DNA from 4 places in the Lysinibacillus sp. GJ-1 genome. Region 1 is predicted to be linked to each of the others. Evidence: riboswitches for the same ligand, from Rfam matches in the RefSeq annotation. Region 1 holds a riboswitch; each other region holds the start of a gene.
The links. A riboswitch is a leader RNA that binds a small molecule or an ion and turns the genes downstream of it on or off. The one in region 1 is predicted to bind cobalamin.

Region 1 (3,190 bases):
CTGGCAAAGCTCATGACAGCTACCATTGTTAGTACCGCACCCACCATACTAAGCGTTGGTAATGCATACAACCCGACAACCGGTATCGAGATACCAAAAAATAATGTCACCACAGCACCTACTGACGCTCCCGAAGATACACCTAGCGTATAAGGGTCTGCCAATGGATTCTTTAACAACCCTTGGAAGGCTGCCCCTGCAATCGCCAACGATGCGCCAACAAGTCCTGCCAGCAATACGCGTGGCAACCTAATTTTCCATAAAATATTAGCGGCTGTTTCATCTGCCGCCCTATTCCAAAATACTTCAAATGGAATATGAACCGAGCCTATTGATACGCCACACCAGATGCTAACAAGAAGTAACGTAATGGCTGTAATATAGGCTAATAATGCTCTACTCACTCGAAAGCCTCTGGATAGATGGCTTTCGCTAACTCTTCAAGCCCATCTGCTAAACGCGGGCCTTGACGACTTGTTAAATTTTCATCTACTTGTACAATTGCTTTATTTTTTACAGCTGTAATAGTATCAAAGCCTGCACGTTGTGGAATTTTCGTTAAAATATTTGGCACATAATCGTATGTGACAACGATGACATCTGGATTTTTTGTAATAATTTGCTCCGCATCAATTTTGAACCAACCAGTTGTATCGGCTGCAATATTTTCAGCATGAATCATATTTAGCATTTCCTGCATAAATGTATCCTTACCAGGTGTGTAGATTTCAGGCTCATCTGACGTTTCGACAAAGACTTTCTTTGGTTCCACATCCTGCAATTTCGCTTGGATTTCTTCCACTTTGGCTTTCATATTAGCAATAATTTTTTGTGCCTCCGGTAACTTACCAGTTGCGCGTCCTAATTGCTCAATCGTCGTATAAGTTTCATTAAAATCGCTTGCATTCGCCACTACAAATACCTTTACACCTGCTGCCTCAAGCTGCTCCATCGCTCCATCTAAAGAAGCCATTCCTGATTCATGAGCAAACACAATATCTGGCTGTAAGGCGATAATTTGTTCAATATTGAACTCCATACTGCCGACTTTTTCTTTTTTAGCTGCCTCCGGTGGATAATCATCATAATCATTGACGCCGACAATTTCGTCATCTAGGTCAAGCCCAAATAATATTTCTGTATTACTCGGAATAAGAGAAACAATTTTTTCAGGCGGTGCTTCTAGCACGATATCTTTGCCAGTAGCATCTTTTATTGTCACTGGAAATGTTGCTTCTTCTTGTTTGGTTACTTGTTGCTCCTGCTGCTCTGATGCAGATTGCTCGTTTTTCGGTTGTGCTCCACATGCTGCAAGTAAACCCATTGCCAAAAATGCTGATAATCCTATCTTCCAATACTTTTTCATTGTGAATCCTCCTTAGATTGTATGTGCATTTTTTAGCTCTGTTAACTTGATTGATCGATAGTATAGGGATTGTCATTATTAAATATGGGGATTGCTCACCTTTATTTTCAATGGTTATCGATAGTCGCCTTACAAAACATAAAAAAAGCCCTCGTCCATTTAACGAGAGGCGGGCTTGCACAAAAAAACCACCATCCTATCCTCGTAGGCTGAAATGTAATGTTCTATAAAGGCAGGTCTCCTGGCTCGTGCTCCAAATGCTTTTTCATGCCTTCCCAAAATAGCTTTCAGTGGCATCCATTGAAAAAACTCACACTTACAGTGGCGGGACCGCATCGGAATTACACCGATTTCCCTTTTCACTTTACTTAAGTAAAGAACCTTTATAATATTCAGTTGATTTTATTATACATGAAAATAGAAATAGGGAACGATAAAAAAAGTGACACCATTCTAGGTGCTTCAAAAATTGTGTGCGTGCCTGACACCCTAAAGACGGTAGATAAACTCACAAAAATTTGAGTTTATCTACCGTCTGAAAACTTTTTAAAAAGGCTTATTTCCTTACATAATATCTGAAAAATACTGGACCGTTTTCATGGGTGCGCCAATTTCGCGTAATGCCCATGTATTTTCTAAATATATATCTGCTAGCTTTTCGTATTTGCCACCAAATTTAGCTGCCCATTCGACTGCTACTACACTTTCATAGAGATGAGCCATTTTTTCGGCTACTCCCTTTGCTTCGTATGATTTAGTAGCTTCATCCAGACGACTAAATGTTTGTAATGTACATTCTAATTTCGCTAGTTGCTCTTCCACAATTTGCACTAATGAGCCATTTGCTAATTTAGTCAACCGCTCATGCATTACTCGTACAAATAATTCATGGGCAAAATATTTATCGACTAAGCGAATAAGCTCTAATGCTAAAATATTCGCTGTACCTTCCCACACCGTAAGTACTTGCGCATCTCTAAGCAAACGAGGCGTAACAAAATCTTCAATATAGCCATTTCCCCCATGTAATTCAATCGCTTCGCTTGCATAATGTACCGCTTGTTCAGCCGTTTCTTTCTTCATAATGGCGATATTCAAGCGATTAAGAATCATATCCTGCTCATCGCCCTGACCACTCGTTACCTTGTCATACAATTGAATAAGATCGAAAACAGTAGCCACTTCTACATGGACCTTCGCCGCATATTTCCCTAATGTATCTTGAATCATAGGATATTGAATTAAAGGTTGCCCAAATGCATTCCGATTAGTCACATAATGCTTCGCCTCTAAAAATCCGCGACGCATAATACCGATAGAAGCCACTGCATTACAAATTCTAGATAAATTAAGCGCCTCTAGCATATAATAGATTCCTTTATTTGGTTCTCCAACGACATATGCTAACGAACCATCAAACTCTACCTCACCTGATGGCACTGCTCTCACACCGAGCTTATCTTTTAAACGACGAATGCGAAGGTTGTTTATCTTACCATTGTCTAGACGCCAAGGGACCGCAAATAATGTTAAACCTTTCGAACCTGTAGATGCGCCCTCAATGCGTGCTAAAACCATTGCCACACCACACATTCCTACATTTGATGCAAAATATTTTTCTCCGTACATAAGATAATGCTGTCCATCTTGTCTAGCCTTTACAATATTTGCGCCAACATCTGAACCACCTTGCCGCTCTGTTAAAAATGTTGCTCCCTCATATAGCTCTGTATCTCCTGTTGCACAAACATGTGGTAAAAATCGTTGCTTCAACTCTTCACTTGCATAATGATCCAGCAAATAGGCTGTTGCCATCGTTAACGT
Region 2 (3,190 bases), 1.7 Mb from region 1:
AAAACTGTTTGAAAACAAATTTTGGGGACAATATTATGCAGCCAAATACGGTGCTTCTAACATTTCACCAAACGGATCAATTATTTTATTTTCTGGCGTTGTAGCCTACAAGGCTATGGTGGGCTCAGCAATACTAGGTGCCGTTAATGCGGCTATTTCCAATTTAGGTCAGACTTTGGCATTAGAACTTGCTCCTATCCGAGTAAACATCGTTTCACCAGGTATAATTGATACACCTTCCCGTAGCAAAATGCCAGAAGAAGCACGTAATCACTTCTATAATACAGTTGAAAATAAACTCCCTGTGAAACGAATAGGGCAAGCTGATGATGTTGCACAAAGCGTACTATATTTGCTACAAAATAGTTTCGTGACTGGAACGGTTCTTCATGTAGAAGGCGGCCACATGTTAACTTAAGACTGCAGCAGAATATATTTCTTAAACAAACTTTTGTAGAACTAAAACTGACCTAACAAATAAAACACCTTTCGCGTTGACTAACGAGTATTGTATATATCAATTAACGCGGAGGTGTTTAGTTAGTGTTCTTTTTTACAACAGTGTGTGGACGATTTTAAGCACCAACGCCACAAACGAATAATTGCGTGCGATACACACAATCTCAATTTATTAGGTAGAGGTGACTTTTACATAAAAAAAGTAGCGTCGTCACACGCTACAGCAAATTATTTTGAACAGTAAAGATATTGTTCAGGATGGCTAATACATAACAAGGATTTAGAACAAAATGTCCCTATTACTTTATATGTGAGCTAACAATGATAAGTGTAATTCCAGTAAATAAGCAAATAATTCTCGCCACAGGAATTTTATCAGCTAGTCCAAATAATGCAATTGCTGTTGTTACGATTAAAACTGTTGGACCAACCAATGCAAGCATTGTATTAATATAGAATGCTTTTTCTAAATTGTTCAACTTTAGCATCAACAAACCAGCACTTACTTCAATACTCCCAGACAATACACGTAAAATAACCATAGCTAGAACCGATTTTTCAATAATGGTCATCATCCTATCTTTATCGATAATATTCGCATATCTTATAAATCCATCTCAGTCTAATTATAGAATTCTGTTTGAATGAAATACTAACATCACTATATGTATCATTCGTATGAGATATGCTTGTAATCGTATGCTTGATAGTGTTAATTACTATGTTGATTATCTAGTTAAAAGTGCAAAAAATTTATTAATACAATCAGTTTTATAAATCAATTTTCTGTATTGTAAAATCCTGGGGAAGATAGTATTTAAAGAGAGGTTTATCAAATGAGACTGGAAGGCTACGCTAAGATTTTTAAAATTTTATATTTGGAGTAGATATTTAATAAAACGTCAGCCTTATTCTCTTTTGGAACAATGGTCTTTTTTAGTTAAATGAATACACTCAGCAAGTTTATAAAATAATGAAGATTTTTCTTATTTTATTATATTCTGAAAATAAAATTGACGTAAACTTTCGTGCATGTTATGTTTAATACTAATTTCATAGCAATTATTACAAGTTTGAGTGAAATGAATTTTCATTCAATTAAAAGGAAAATGGGTGTAAATCCCATGCTGTCCCGCAACTGTAAATGAGGAGTTTTGTTTCCATTGACACAGAGTTATTACTCGTGAAGGTGAAACAAAATAATGATTCATGAGCCAGAATGCCTGCTTGTAAGAAGATTCATTGATGATCTACGAAAGATAGGGAGATGGATGGAGACTTACTTTTTGTAGGCTTATCTATCCTTATTCTTTTTGAATAAGGTTTTTTTATGCTTTCTTTTATCTAATAGTAGATGCTTTTGAACCAAGATAGGAGATAGGAGACAGAAAATGAGATTGACAAAGTATTTACTTCCTTTTGTACTTTTTTGACTTTCAGTGTTCTTGCAGGTTGTACAAACACTGATACAGAAAAGGGAAAAACAACAACACAAACAAATGACGAAAAAATGATAACGATTGGATGGCATTTAGATGTCGGTCCATTAAACCCTCATACATATTTACCTAATCAAATGACTGCACAAGCAATGGTCTACGAATCTTTGGTTGAGTATAACGATGATGGGACTATTACGCCTAAGCTAGCAGAAAGTTGGGACATTTCAAAGGATAAGACTTCTTACATTTTCCATTTAAGAAAAGACGTTAAGTATTCAGACGGAACTGCTTTTAATGCGGATAATGTCATTCGTAACTTCGATGCCATATTAGCAAATCGGGAAATACATTTTTGGATGGGCATGGTCAACCATATTGTTGAGGTTGTAAAAGAAGATGATTATACAATTCGTTTGCAATTAGATGAACCTTATTATCCAGTATTAAACGAACTGGCCTTTGTACGTCCATTCCGTTTTTTAGGGGATAACGGATTCCCTGAAGGAGATGCGACGCAAGATTCCATCAAAGCACCAGTTGGGACAGGTCCATGGGTATTAACAGATTACAAAAAAGATGAATATGCTTTATTTAGTCGCAACGAAAACTATTGGGGGGAAAAACCTCTCTTAGAACAAATTAAAGTAAAAATCATCCCTGATTCTGAATCGATTTCGTTGGCATTTGAAAACGAAGAGTTAGATTTAATTTATGGTCGTGGCATCATTAGTTTAGATAACTATTCGTATTTAAAAGATAGTGACAAATATAAGACGGCTACCTCTGAACCATTGTCTACAAAAGCGTTATTATTCAATACGCAGTCAGGACCGTTAGCAGAATTAAAGGTACGTCAAGCCATTCAATATGCTATCAATAAGGAGCAAATGGTTGATAGTATTACACATGGTACAGAAAAAGTGGCCGACACACTATTTTGGGATGCAATTCCTTTTGCCAATATTGATTTAGAACCAATCTTGTATAATCCAGAAAAAGCGCAACAGCTACTTGATGAAGCTGGGTGGACATTACAAAAGGGCGATAAAATTCGTTCAAAAAACGGACAACCATTATCATTAGATTTAATCTATATCGCAACAGATGCGATTCAAAAACCAATGGCTGAGTTGATGCAAGGGGAACTAGCAAAAATAGGGGTACAGTTGAATCTAGAAGGTGCAGATGTAATGGTTGGCCTTCAAAAATTAATGGATAATCAGGTGGATATTAATTTTTGGCGTACAAACGGACCACCAACAGATCCACATGGCTTTGCTAATGAATCA
Region 3 (3,190 bases), 980 kb from region 1:
GATTATTTACAGACAGTGTGGGGAATCGGCTATAAATGGCATAAAAGCGGTGACAAAAAGGTTTTAGAATGAGGCTGGGACATAACTAAAAAAATTTAAGGAACAGAGAAAAGGTGTTAGATTGACTGCCATCAATCTAACACCTTTTCTCTTTTGTCCCAACCTCATTATTTTGTCGCTAGCTCGCTATCAGTCACCCATTTATGATTTTTCATTTCTTCACCAGTAGTTGTTAAAGCAAAATCGACCATATAGACAGTCGTTTGTACGGCATCATCAATGCGTACAGTCGCATTTTCCATGCCTGTCATATGGGTAGCATCAGTTTTTACTTCTGATCCTGGTGATAAAGGTGCTTCACCTGGGTCGATTAATTCCTCATGAATCACCCATTTATGATTTTCAATTGTCTTACCACCAGTAGTAGGCTCAAATGAAATAATGTATGCTGTCGTATCGTAAGCGCCGACAATTGTCGCTTCGGCTCCTGTCATTCCTGACATATGGCAATCTGTAAGAATAGCCTTACTGCCGACAGGGAACTTTGGATTTTCGGCTGTTTTTAAAGTGGCTGGAACTTCACCAGAGCTTGAATGATTCATCATGGAATGATCCATTTCATCCCCATGATCCATCTCTTCGCCGTGCTCTGTTTTGTCGCTTTGAGCAGATTCTGACTTCGCTGTATTATCAGCACAAGCTGAAAGTATTAGTAAAGCAATTGCTGCTACTAACATTAGGAGCCGATTTTTATTTAATACCATATGAATTTCCTCCTTCGATTTGGATGTGTCTTTAATGTAGCAAGTAAATGTGCAGAAATGATGGATTTAGTTTGAAATGAGGAAAGATAGATTCCTAAATGAAGGAAATAATAGACTACGATAATGATGTATGATAGAATCGTCATAATTTTAAAATTTCAGATACTAATGGTGTGACGCTTGTAAACACGAGCATCACTTAAAAGGGAAGTCGGTGTAAATCCGACGCTGTCCCGCAACTGTAACGAGGAGTTCTATGATAGTGTAGCCACTGTTTTTAAATGGGAAGGCAATCGTAGATACGATGAATCGAAGCCAGGAGACCTGCCAGTTAGTTCATACCTGTAATGCCCACGAGGATGCAAGCAATTACGGACAATTGATGGATATTTCTCCTAATTTGTTTAGCTAAGGGTATTTCTATGCATGTATGCGTAGAATGCCCTTTTTTATTGCTTCGTCTTTATCATGATTGATAAGGAGTTCATAACCAAATGAATAAAAAATTTATGTTATTTTCTTTGACCCTTTTTCTAGTGCTCATTACGTCTATGACAGTGGCCATTATGATTGGGTCTGTGTCAGTTACGCCGTTACATGTATGGAAGGTAATTCTTTCGAAAGTGCCATTATTCCCTCATGTTATAGAGGCGGATTGGAGTCGTTCGCAAGAGATTATTATATGGCAAATCCGTGTTCCTCGTGTGATCCTGGCGGCTGTTGTTGGTGCAGGCTTAGCGGTTGCTGGTGCTGCTGTTCAAGCACTAGTCCGTAATTCGATAGCCGATCCGTATATTTTAGGTATTTCTTCGGGAGCAACAGTGGGCGCAACGGCTGTCATTATTTTAGGGGCGTTTTCATTTTTAGGTATCTACGCCCTTTCAGTCTCTGCTTTTTTAGGCTCTTTTATGGCAATTGTCTTAGTATTTTTGTTGTCGCGTGTAGGAGGACGTATTTCGATTTTTCGCCTTTTACTAGCGGGGATGGCGGTGTCCTTTATCTTATCTGCCACTTCGAATTTTATGTTAATGATGTCTAAGGAAGAGGGCGGGATTAAAGCCGTTATGTATTGGATGTTAGGCAGTCTCGCAGGAGCAAAATGGAGTAATTTATTTATTCCAGTCATTGTCTTTTTTATCGTATTTGGGTTGTTGTGGCTATACTATCGAAATCTGAATTTATTACTACTTGGGGAAGAAGCAGCCGTCACGTTAGGGGTAAATCTTCAACAGTTTCGCATACAGCTAATAGTACTCGTATCTTTACTGACAGGTGTGCTCGTTGCAGTAAGTGGGTCCATCGGGTTTGTTGGTTTAATTATTCCGCATATCGTACGCTTGTTAGTTGGCTCTAATTATAAACATGTTATCCCCATAAGTGCATTGTTAGGGGGAATTTTTCTAGTTTGGGCTGATGCGTTAGCGCGTGTATTAATAGCCCCAGAAGAAATGCCGATTGGTATTATTACTGCTTTTTGTGGGGGACCATTTTTCATTTGGCTACTACGTCGAAACAATTATTCATTTGGTGAAGGGGATTAAAGGTGATGACATTAGAAGCAAAGGAAGTATCATTCTCCATTCATGATCAGTGCATATTAGAGAAAGTAAGCATTCAAATAAAAGCAAAGCAGTTTGTTGGGTTGATTGGCTCTAATGGTAGCGGAAAGTCTACACTATTAAAAAATATGTATCGTTTATTAAAGCCAGAAAGCGGTACAGTGTTATTAAATGAGCAAGATATATTTAAGCAATCAAGTAAAATCATCGCAAAGAAATTAGCAGTTGTCAGTCAAGAAACGCCTGTGTTGTTCGACTTTCAAGTAAAAGATTTAGTGAGTATGGGAAGAACACCACATAAAAAACTTTTTGAGATGGACAATAAGGAAGACTTTAATATTGTAAAAGAAGCCTTGTCTCAAACAGGTATTGCCCATTTAGAAACACGTAGTTTTAGTTCCCTTTCTGGAGGGGAAAAAAAGAGAGTGATGGTTGCGCGTGCACTTGCACAGCAAGCACAGATACTTATTTTAGATGAGCCGACAAATCATTTAGATATCCACCATCAATTACAACTAATGGATTTAATTCAAACACTGCATTTGACGGTTGTCGCCGCCTTACATGATTTAAATATGGCCGCGATGTACTGCGACTACATTTATGTTTTACAACAAGGTCGTATCGTTCAATATGGTACGCCAGAAGAAGTGTTAACACCTAAGCTGCTGGATGATGTTTTTGGAGTATGCGCCGACATTCAAACACATCCACTAACAGGCAAACCATATTTAACCTATTTAAGTGCCAGTCACTCAAACAATTTTCGAACAATTTCCACATAACACTGCTTAAAGAAATTATCCAATTGCCCTTTGTATAGTTGTGAGATATTCGGGGAACGTTATTTTTGAAAGGATGCGTGAT
Region 4 (3,190 bases), 2.3 Mb from region 1:
TTACTTTTGCGATAAACAATACCGATATCATCAAACACAGCACGATAACATGCCATGCCACAGCCATTAAAGCCAATATTTAATGTTTTCGGCAATGACAACCCACCAAGTTTTGCTTGAAGTTCTTCTGCATATGGGATGGAATCAGCCTTCTCCCCATAACAGAAATCACATGCCTTTAATGACAAGACATCCCCAATTGGTGAGAGTAAAAACCCTACTTCTTTCAACTTCTCTGTTATCGCTTGTGGTTCTGTCGTTGGGATTTTTAAGTGAATTTGATGGTCTGGCGTATACTCCATCGTGCCTTCATCTCCCACAACTTCAGCCAATGCCATCATCTGCTGTGGTGTAAAAAATTTATTTGCTACCCCAGGGCTAACAGCTAGTTCAAAAATTGACTCCATTTTTTGTTGAACTAGCTTTGGTGTAGCTTTTGTTGCAGTTGTCCCCTGCACCATTGCAAGTGCTGTTGCTGCCATTTCTAAAGACGATTTTGTCGGTGTTGATACAGGCGTAATGGCAATATTACTTTTCATCCGTCCTGCATTTGGATCTGCCGCAAAATCATGGCTTGCAGTACCTGTTTCTTGGTTCATTGCCCACGGTTCATTTTCTTCTCTTAAACGCTGATGAGGACGTAAAGGCTGTTTTTCTTCCCCGAGCGTATATTTACGTTGATAGCCTCGCGGTGTAATCATTTTATTATCATAGAAAAACGTCGAAGAGTTGCCGATAATAACCGTTGTTAACATGCCGATATCATGCTCAAGCATCTCTGCTAAAGTCGTCATCGTAATTTCCTGACGCTCTCGGTAGGCACTCTTGACAAGACCTACAGGCGTATCAGGCGAGCGATATTCAAGTAAAATTCGCTGGGCTTCTACAATTTGACGTGTACGGCGACCACTTTTTGGATTATATAAAGCGATGACAAAATCCGCCATAGCTGCTGCTTCCACACGCTTGGCGATTAAATTCCATGGCGTTAAATGGTCACTTAAACTAATGGTGCAAGAGTCATGCATAATCGGTGCACCTAGTAAACTTGCACAGGAATTAATAGCTGAAATACCTGGTACGATTTCGACTTCAACACCTGTTGCTTCTGTCCAACCAAGCTCAATAAGCACTTCATAGACAAGCCCCGCCATCCCATATACACCTGAATCTCCACTTGAAATAACAGATACAATATTGCCAGCTTCCGCTTGACGTACTGCTTCTTGCGCTCGTGAAACTTCTTCTGTCATGCCCGTACTAACAATCGACTTTGCACTAACTAAATCCTGAATAAGCTCAACATACGTTTTATAGCCAATAATAAATTCACTTTGTTGCAGTGCCTCCACAGCACGAGTCGTAATATGGTTAAAATCACCAGAGCCAAAGCCCACAACAAAAATCTTTCCTTTTTGCGCCATTTTTTACCCCTCTTTCACCTTGTCGATGCCTTTAATGGCAGTTGTTTGCGGTGTACGCTGTAATGTACCTTCTTTCAGTGTAAAAACATGTTCACTATGTAAAGAGTCATGGTTTAAATCTTGTACAAGTGTTCTTCCGTGTTCAACCGATGGCACACGATACCAATTTCCTTGTGGATAAGCGATGACAACACAGGCATCTTTGCATCTGCCATTACAGCGCGTTCTTGTCGTATGTATTTCCTTATCAAGTGCTAATTTCTCGATTTCATCTCGTATTGCTAGGGTAATTTCCTCTGCCTCTTTTTTCATGCAGCTACTGCCATTACAAATAAAAAGATGTGTTTTCATTCCCTCTAAGTTCCAAGTTGTCATTGCTTTTCTCCCCTCATTTACTTTTAGGAAAAAGAAAAAACCTTCACTCTATATCGAAGAGTAAAGGTTTTGTAGAAGCCAAAATAAAAACGAATATACACGTATCCGCTCTCGCTTCACTTCTCCCTCCGAAAAGTTTGCATGCCATCAATAAGCAGGTTTCCTGACTTAAGCTTCCTTTTACTCTCGCGCCTTCCCAAGTTTTCAGTGGCATTGCGATTTCATCAGCTATTACAGTAGCGGGGGCTGTATCGGATTTACACCGATTTCCCTATTATCTCGAACTTTTTCGAGCACTTATAGATGTATCTATATTAAATTGAAATGCTGTAAGTTTTTAAAATGAATTGAAAAACTGTCTCTATCATAGCCTATTTTTTTCATACTTTTCAACATTTCTTTTTCATTTATTAGATTTTTAATAAAATTTCAACAAGTATTTCATTGAAAGCGACCGTTATTCTCTTGTATTTATCTGAATTTTCTAGAATGTCAAACAACGAAAAAATTTTTTTATAAAAAAAGGATAGCTTACGAATGGAAAAACATGTTACACTGTGTCGTGAAATCTCACAATTTCATCTTTTTTCGGTGCGAAGTGTAGCCATTTCGCTTAAAAGGGAAGCCGGTTCAAGTCCGGCGCGGTCCCGCCACTGTACTAGGGAGTTTTATAGAGAATGTCACTGTCCAATGGACGGGAAGACCTATAAAACGTTGAACTAAAGCCAGGAGACCTGCCGAAAAAAACGTGATCGTTTCAACCTACGAGGATAGGTGTGCGGCTTGGCAGATGATGATTCTATTTGCTTTTTCAGCTATGCACTTTTCCTAAATTAGGAGAAGTGCTTTTTTTATTGCGCACGCTACATTCGAAAATTTTGATTTAAGGAGGAGAGATTTTGAAATTATCTTTTTGGAAACTTAGTTACTTCCTACTAGCATTTTTACTAGTACCAAAACGAGCATTTGCCATGCACATCATGGAAGGATTTTTACCGATTGAATGGGCGATATTCTGGTGGATTATTTCGATTCCATTTATTATTTTAGGGTTACGCTCAATTCGCAAAACAATTGATGAAAACCCTGAAACGAAAATGATATTAGGGCTATCAGGGGCATTTGCATTCGTCTTATCTGCATTAAAGATTCCATCTGTTACGGGCAGTTGCTCACACCCTACTGGTGTTGGACTTGGCACAGTCCTGTTTGGCCCATTAGCAATGAGTGTGATAGGGACAATCGTCTTATTATTCCAATCGTTACTATTAGCGCATGGTGGCATTACCACTCTTGGTGCAAATGCTTTTTCCATGGCGATTGTAGGACCAATGATTGCGTATGCTGTTTTTAAAGGTGCTCAAAAAATCGGTCTATCCTTTTCTCTCGCT

Region 2: another riboswitch for cobalamin. It lies ahead of nikA (nickel ABC transporter substrate-binding protein); the one in region 1 lies ahead of LO754_RS02285 (ABC transporter substrate-binding protein).
Region 3: another riboswitch for cobalamin. It lies ahead of LO754_RS20945 (iron chelate uptake ABC transporter family permease subunit); the one in region 1 lies ahead of LO754_RS02285 (ABC transporter substrate-binding protein).
Region 4: another riboswitch for cobalamin. It lies ahead of LO754_RS14275 ((2Fe-2S) ferredoxin domain-containing protein); the one in region 1 lies ahead of LO754_RS02285 (ABC transporter substrate-binding protein).

The regions. Positions count from the first base shown of each region.
Region 1 is NZ_CP088912.1:494,760-497,949, reverse strand. Features, by position in the region: gene LO754_RS02290 (FecCD family ABC transporter permease) at 1-404, opposite strand, end outside; gene LO754_RS02285 (ABC transporter substrate-binding protein) at 401-1,366, opposite strand; cobalamin riboswitch at 1,581-1,766, opposite strand; gene LO754_RS02280 (acyl-CoA dehydrogenase family protein) at 1,931-3,190, opposite strand, start outside.
Region 2 is NZ_CP088912.1:2,242,905-2,246,094, reverse strand. Features, by position in the region: gene LO754_RS10670 (SDR family oxidoreductase) at 1-418, shown strand, start outside; gene LO754_RS10665 (YqhV family protein) at 759-1,034, opposite strand; cobalamin riboswitch at 1,512-1,704, shown strand; gene nikA (nickel ABC transporter substrate-binding protein) at 1,970-3,190, shown strand, end outside.
Region 3 is NZ_CP088912.1:4,210,192-4,213,381, reverse strand. Features, by position in the region: gene LO754_RS20955 (response regulator transcription factor) at 1-72, shown strand, start outside; gene LO754_RS20950 (YdhK family protein) at 168-764, opposite strand; cobalamin riboswitch at 917-1,110, shown strand; gene LO754_RS20945 (iron chelate uptake ABC transporter family permease subunit) at 1,259-2,305, shown strand; gene LO754_RS20940 (ABC transporter ATP-binding protein) at 2,311-3,108, shown strand.
Region 4 is NZ_CP088912.1:2,882,061-2,885,250, forward strand. Features, by position in the region: gene cobJ (precorrin-3B C(17)-methyltransferase) at 1-1,424, opposite strand, end outside; gene LO754_RS14275 ((2Fe-2S) ferredoxin domain-containing protein) at 1,428-1,799, opposite strand; cobalamin riboswitch at 1,936-2,115, opposite strand; cobalamin riboswitch at 2,372-2,555, shown strand; gene LO754_RS14280 (energy-coupling factor ABC transporter permease) at 2,699-3,190, shown strand, end outside.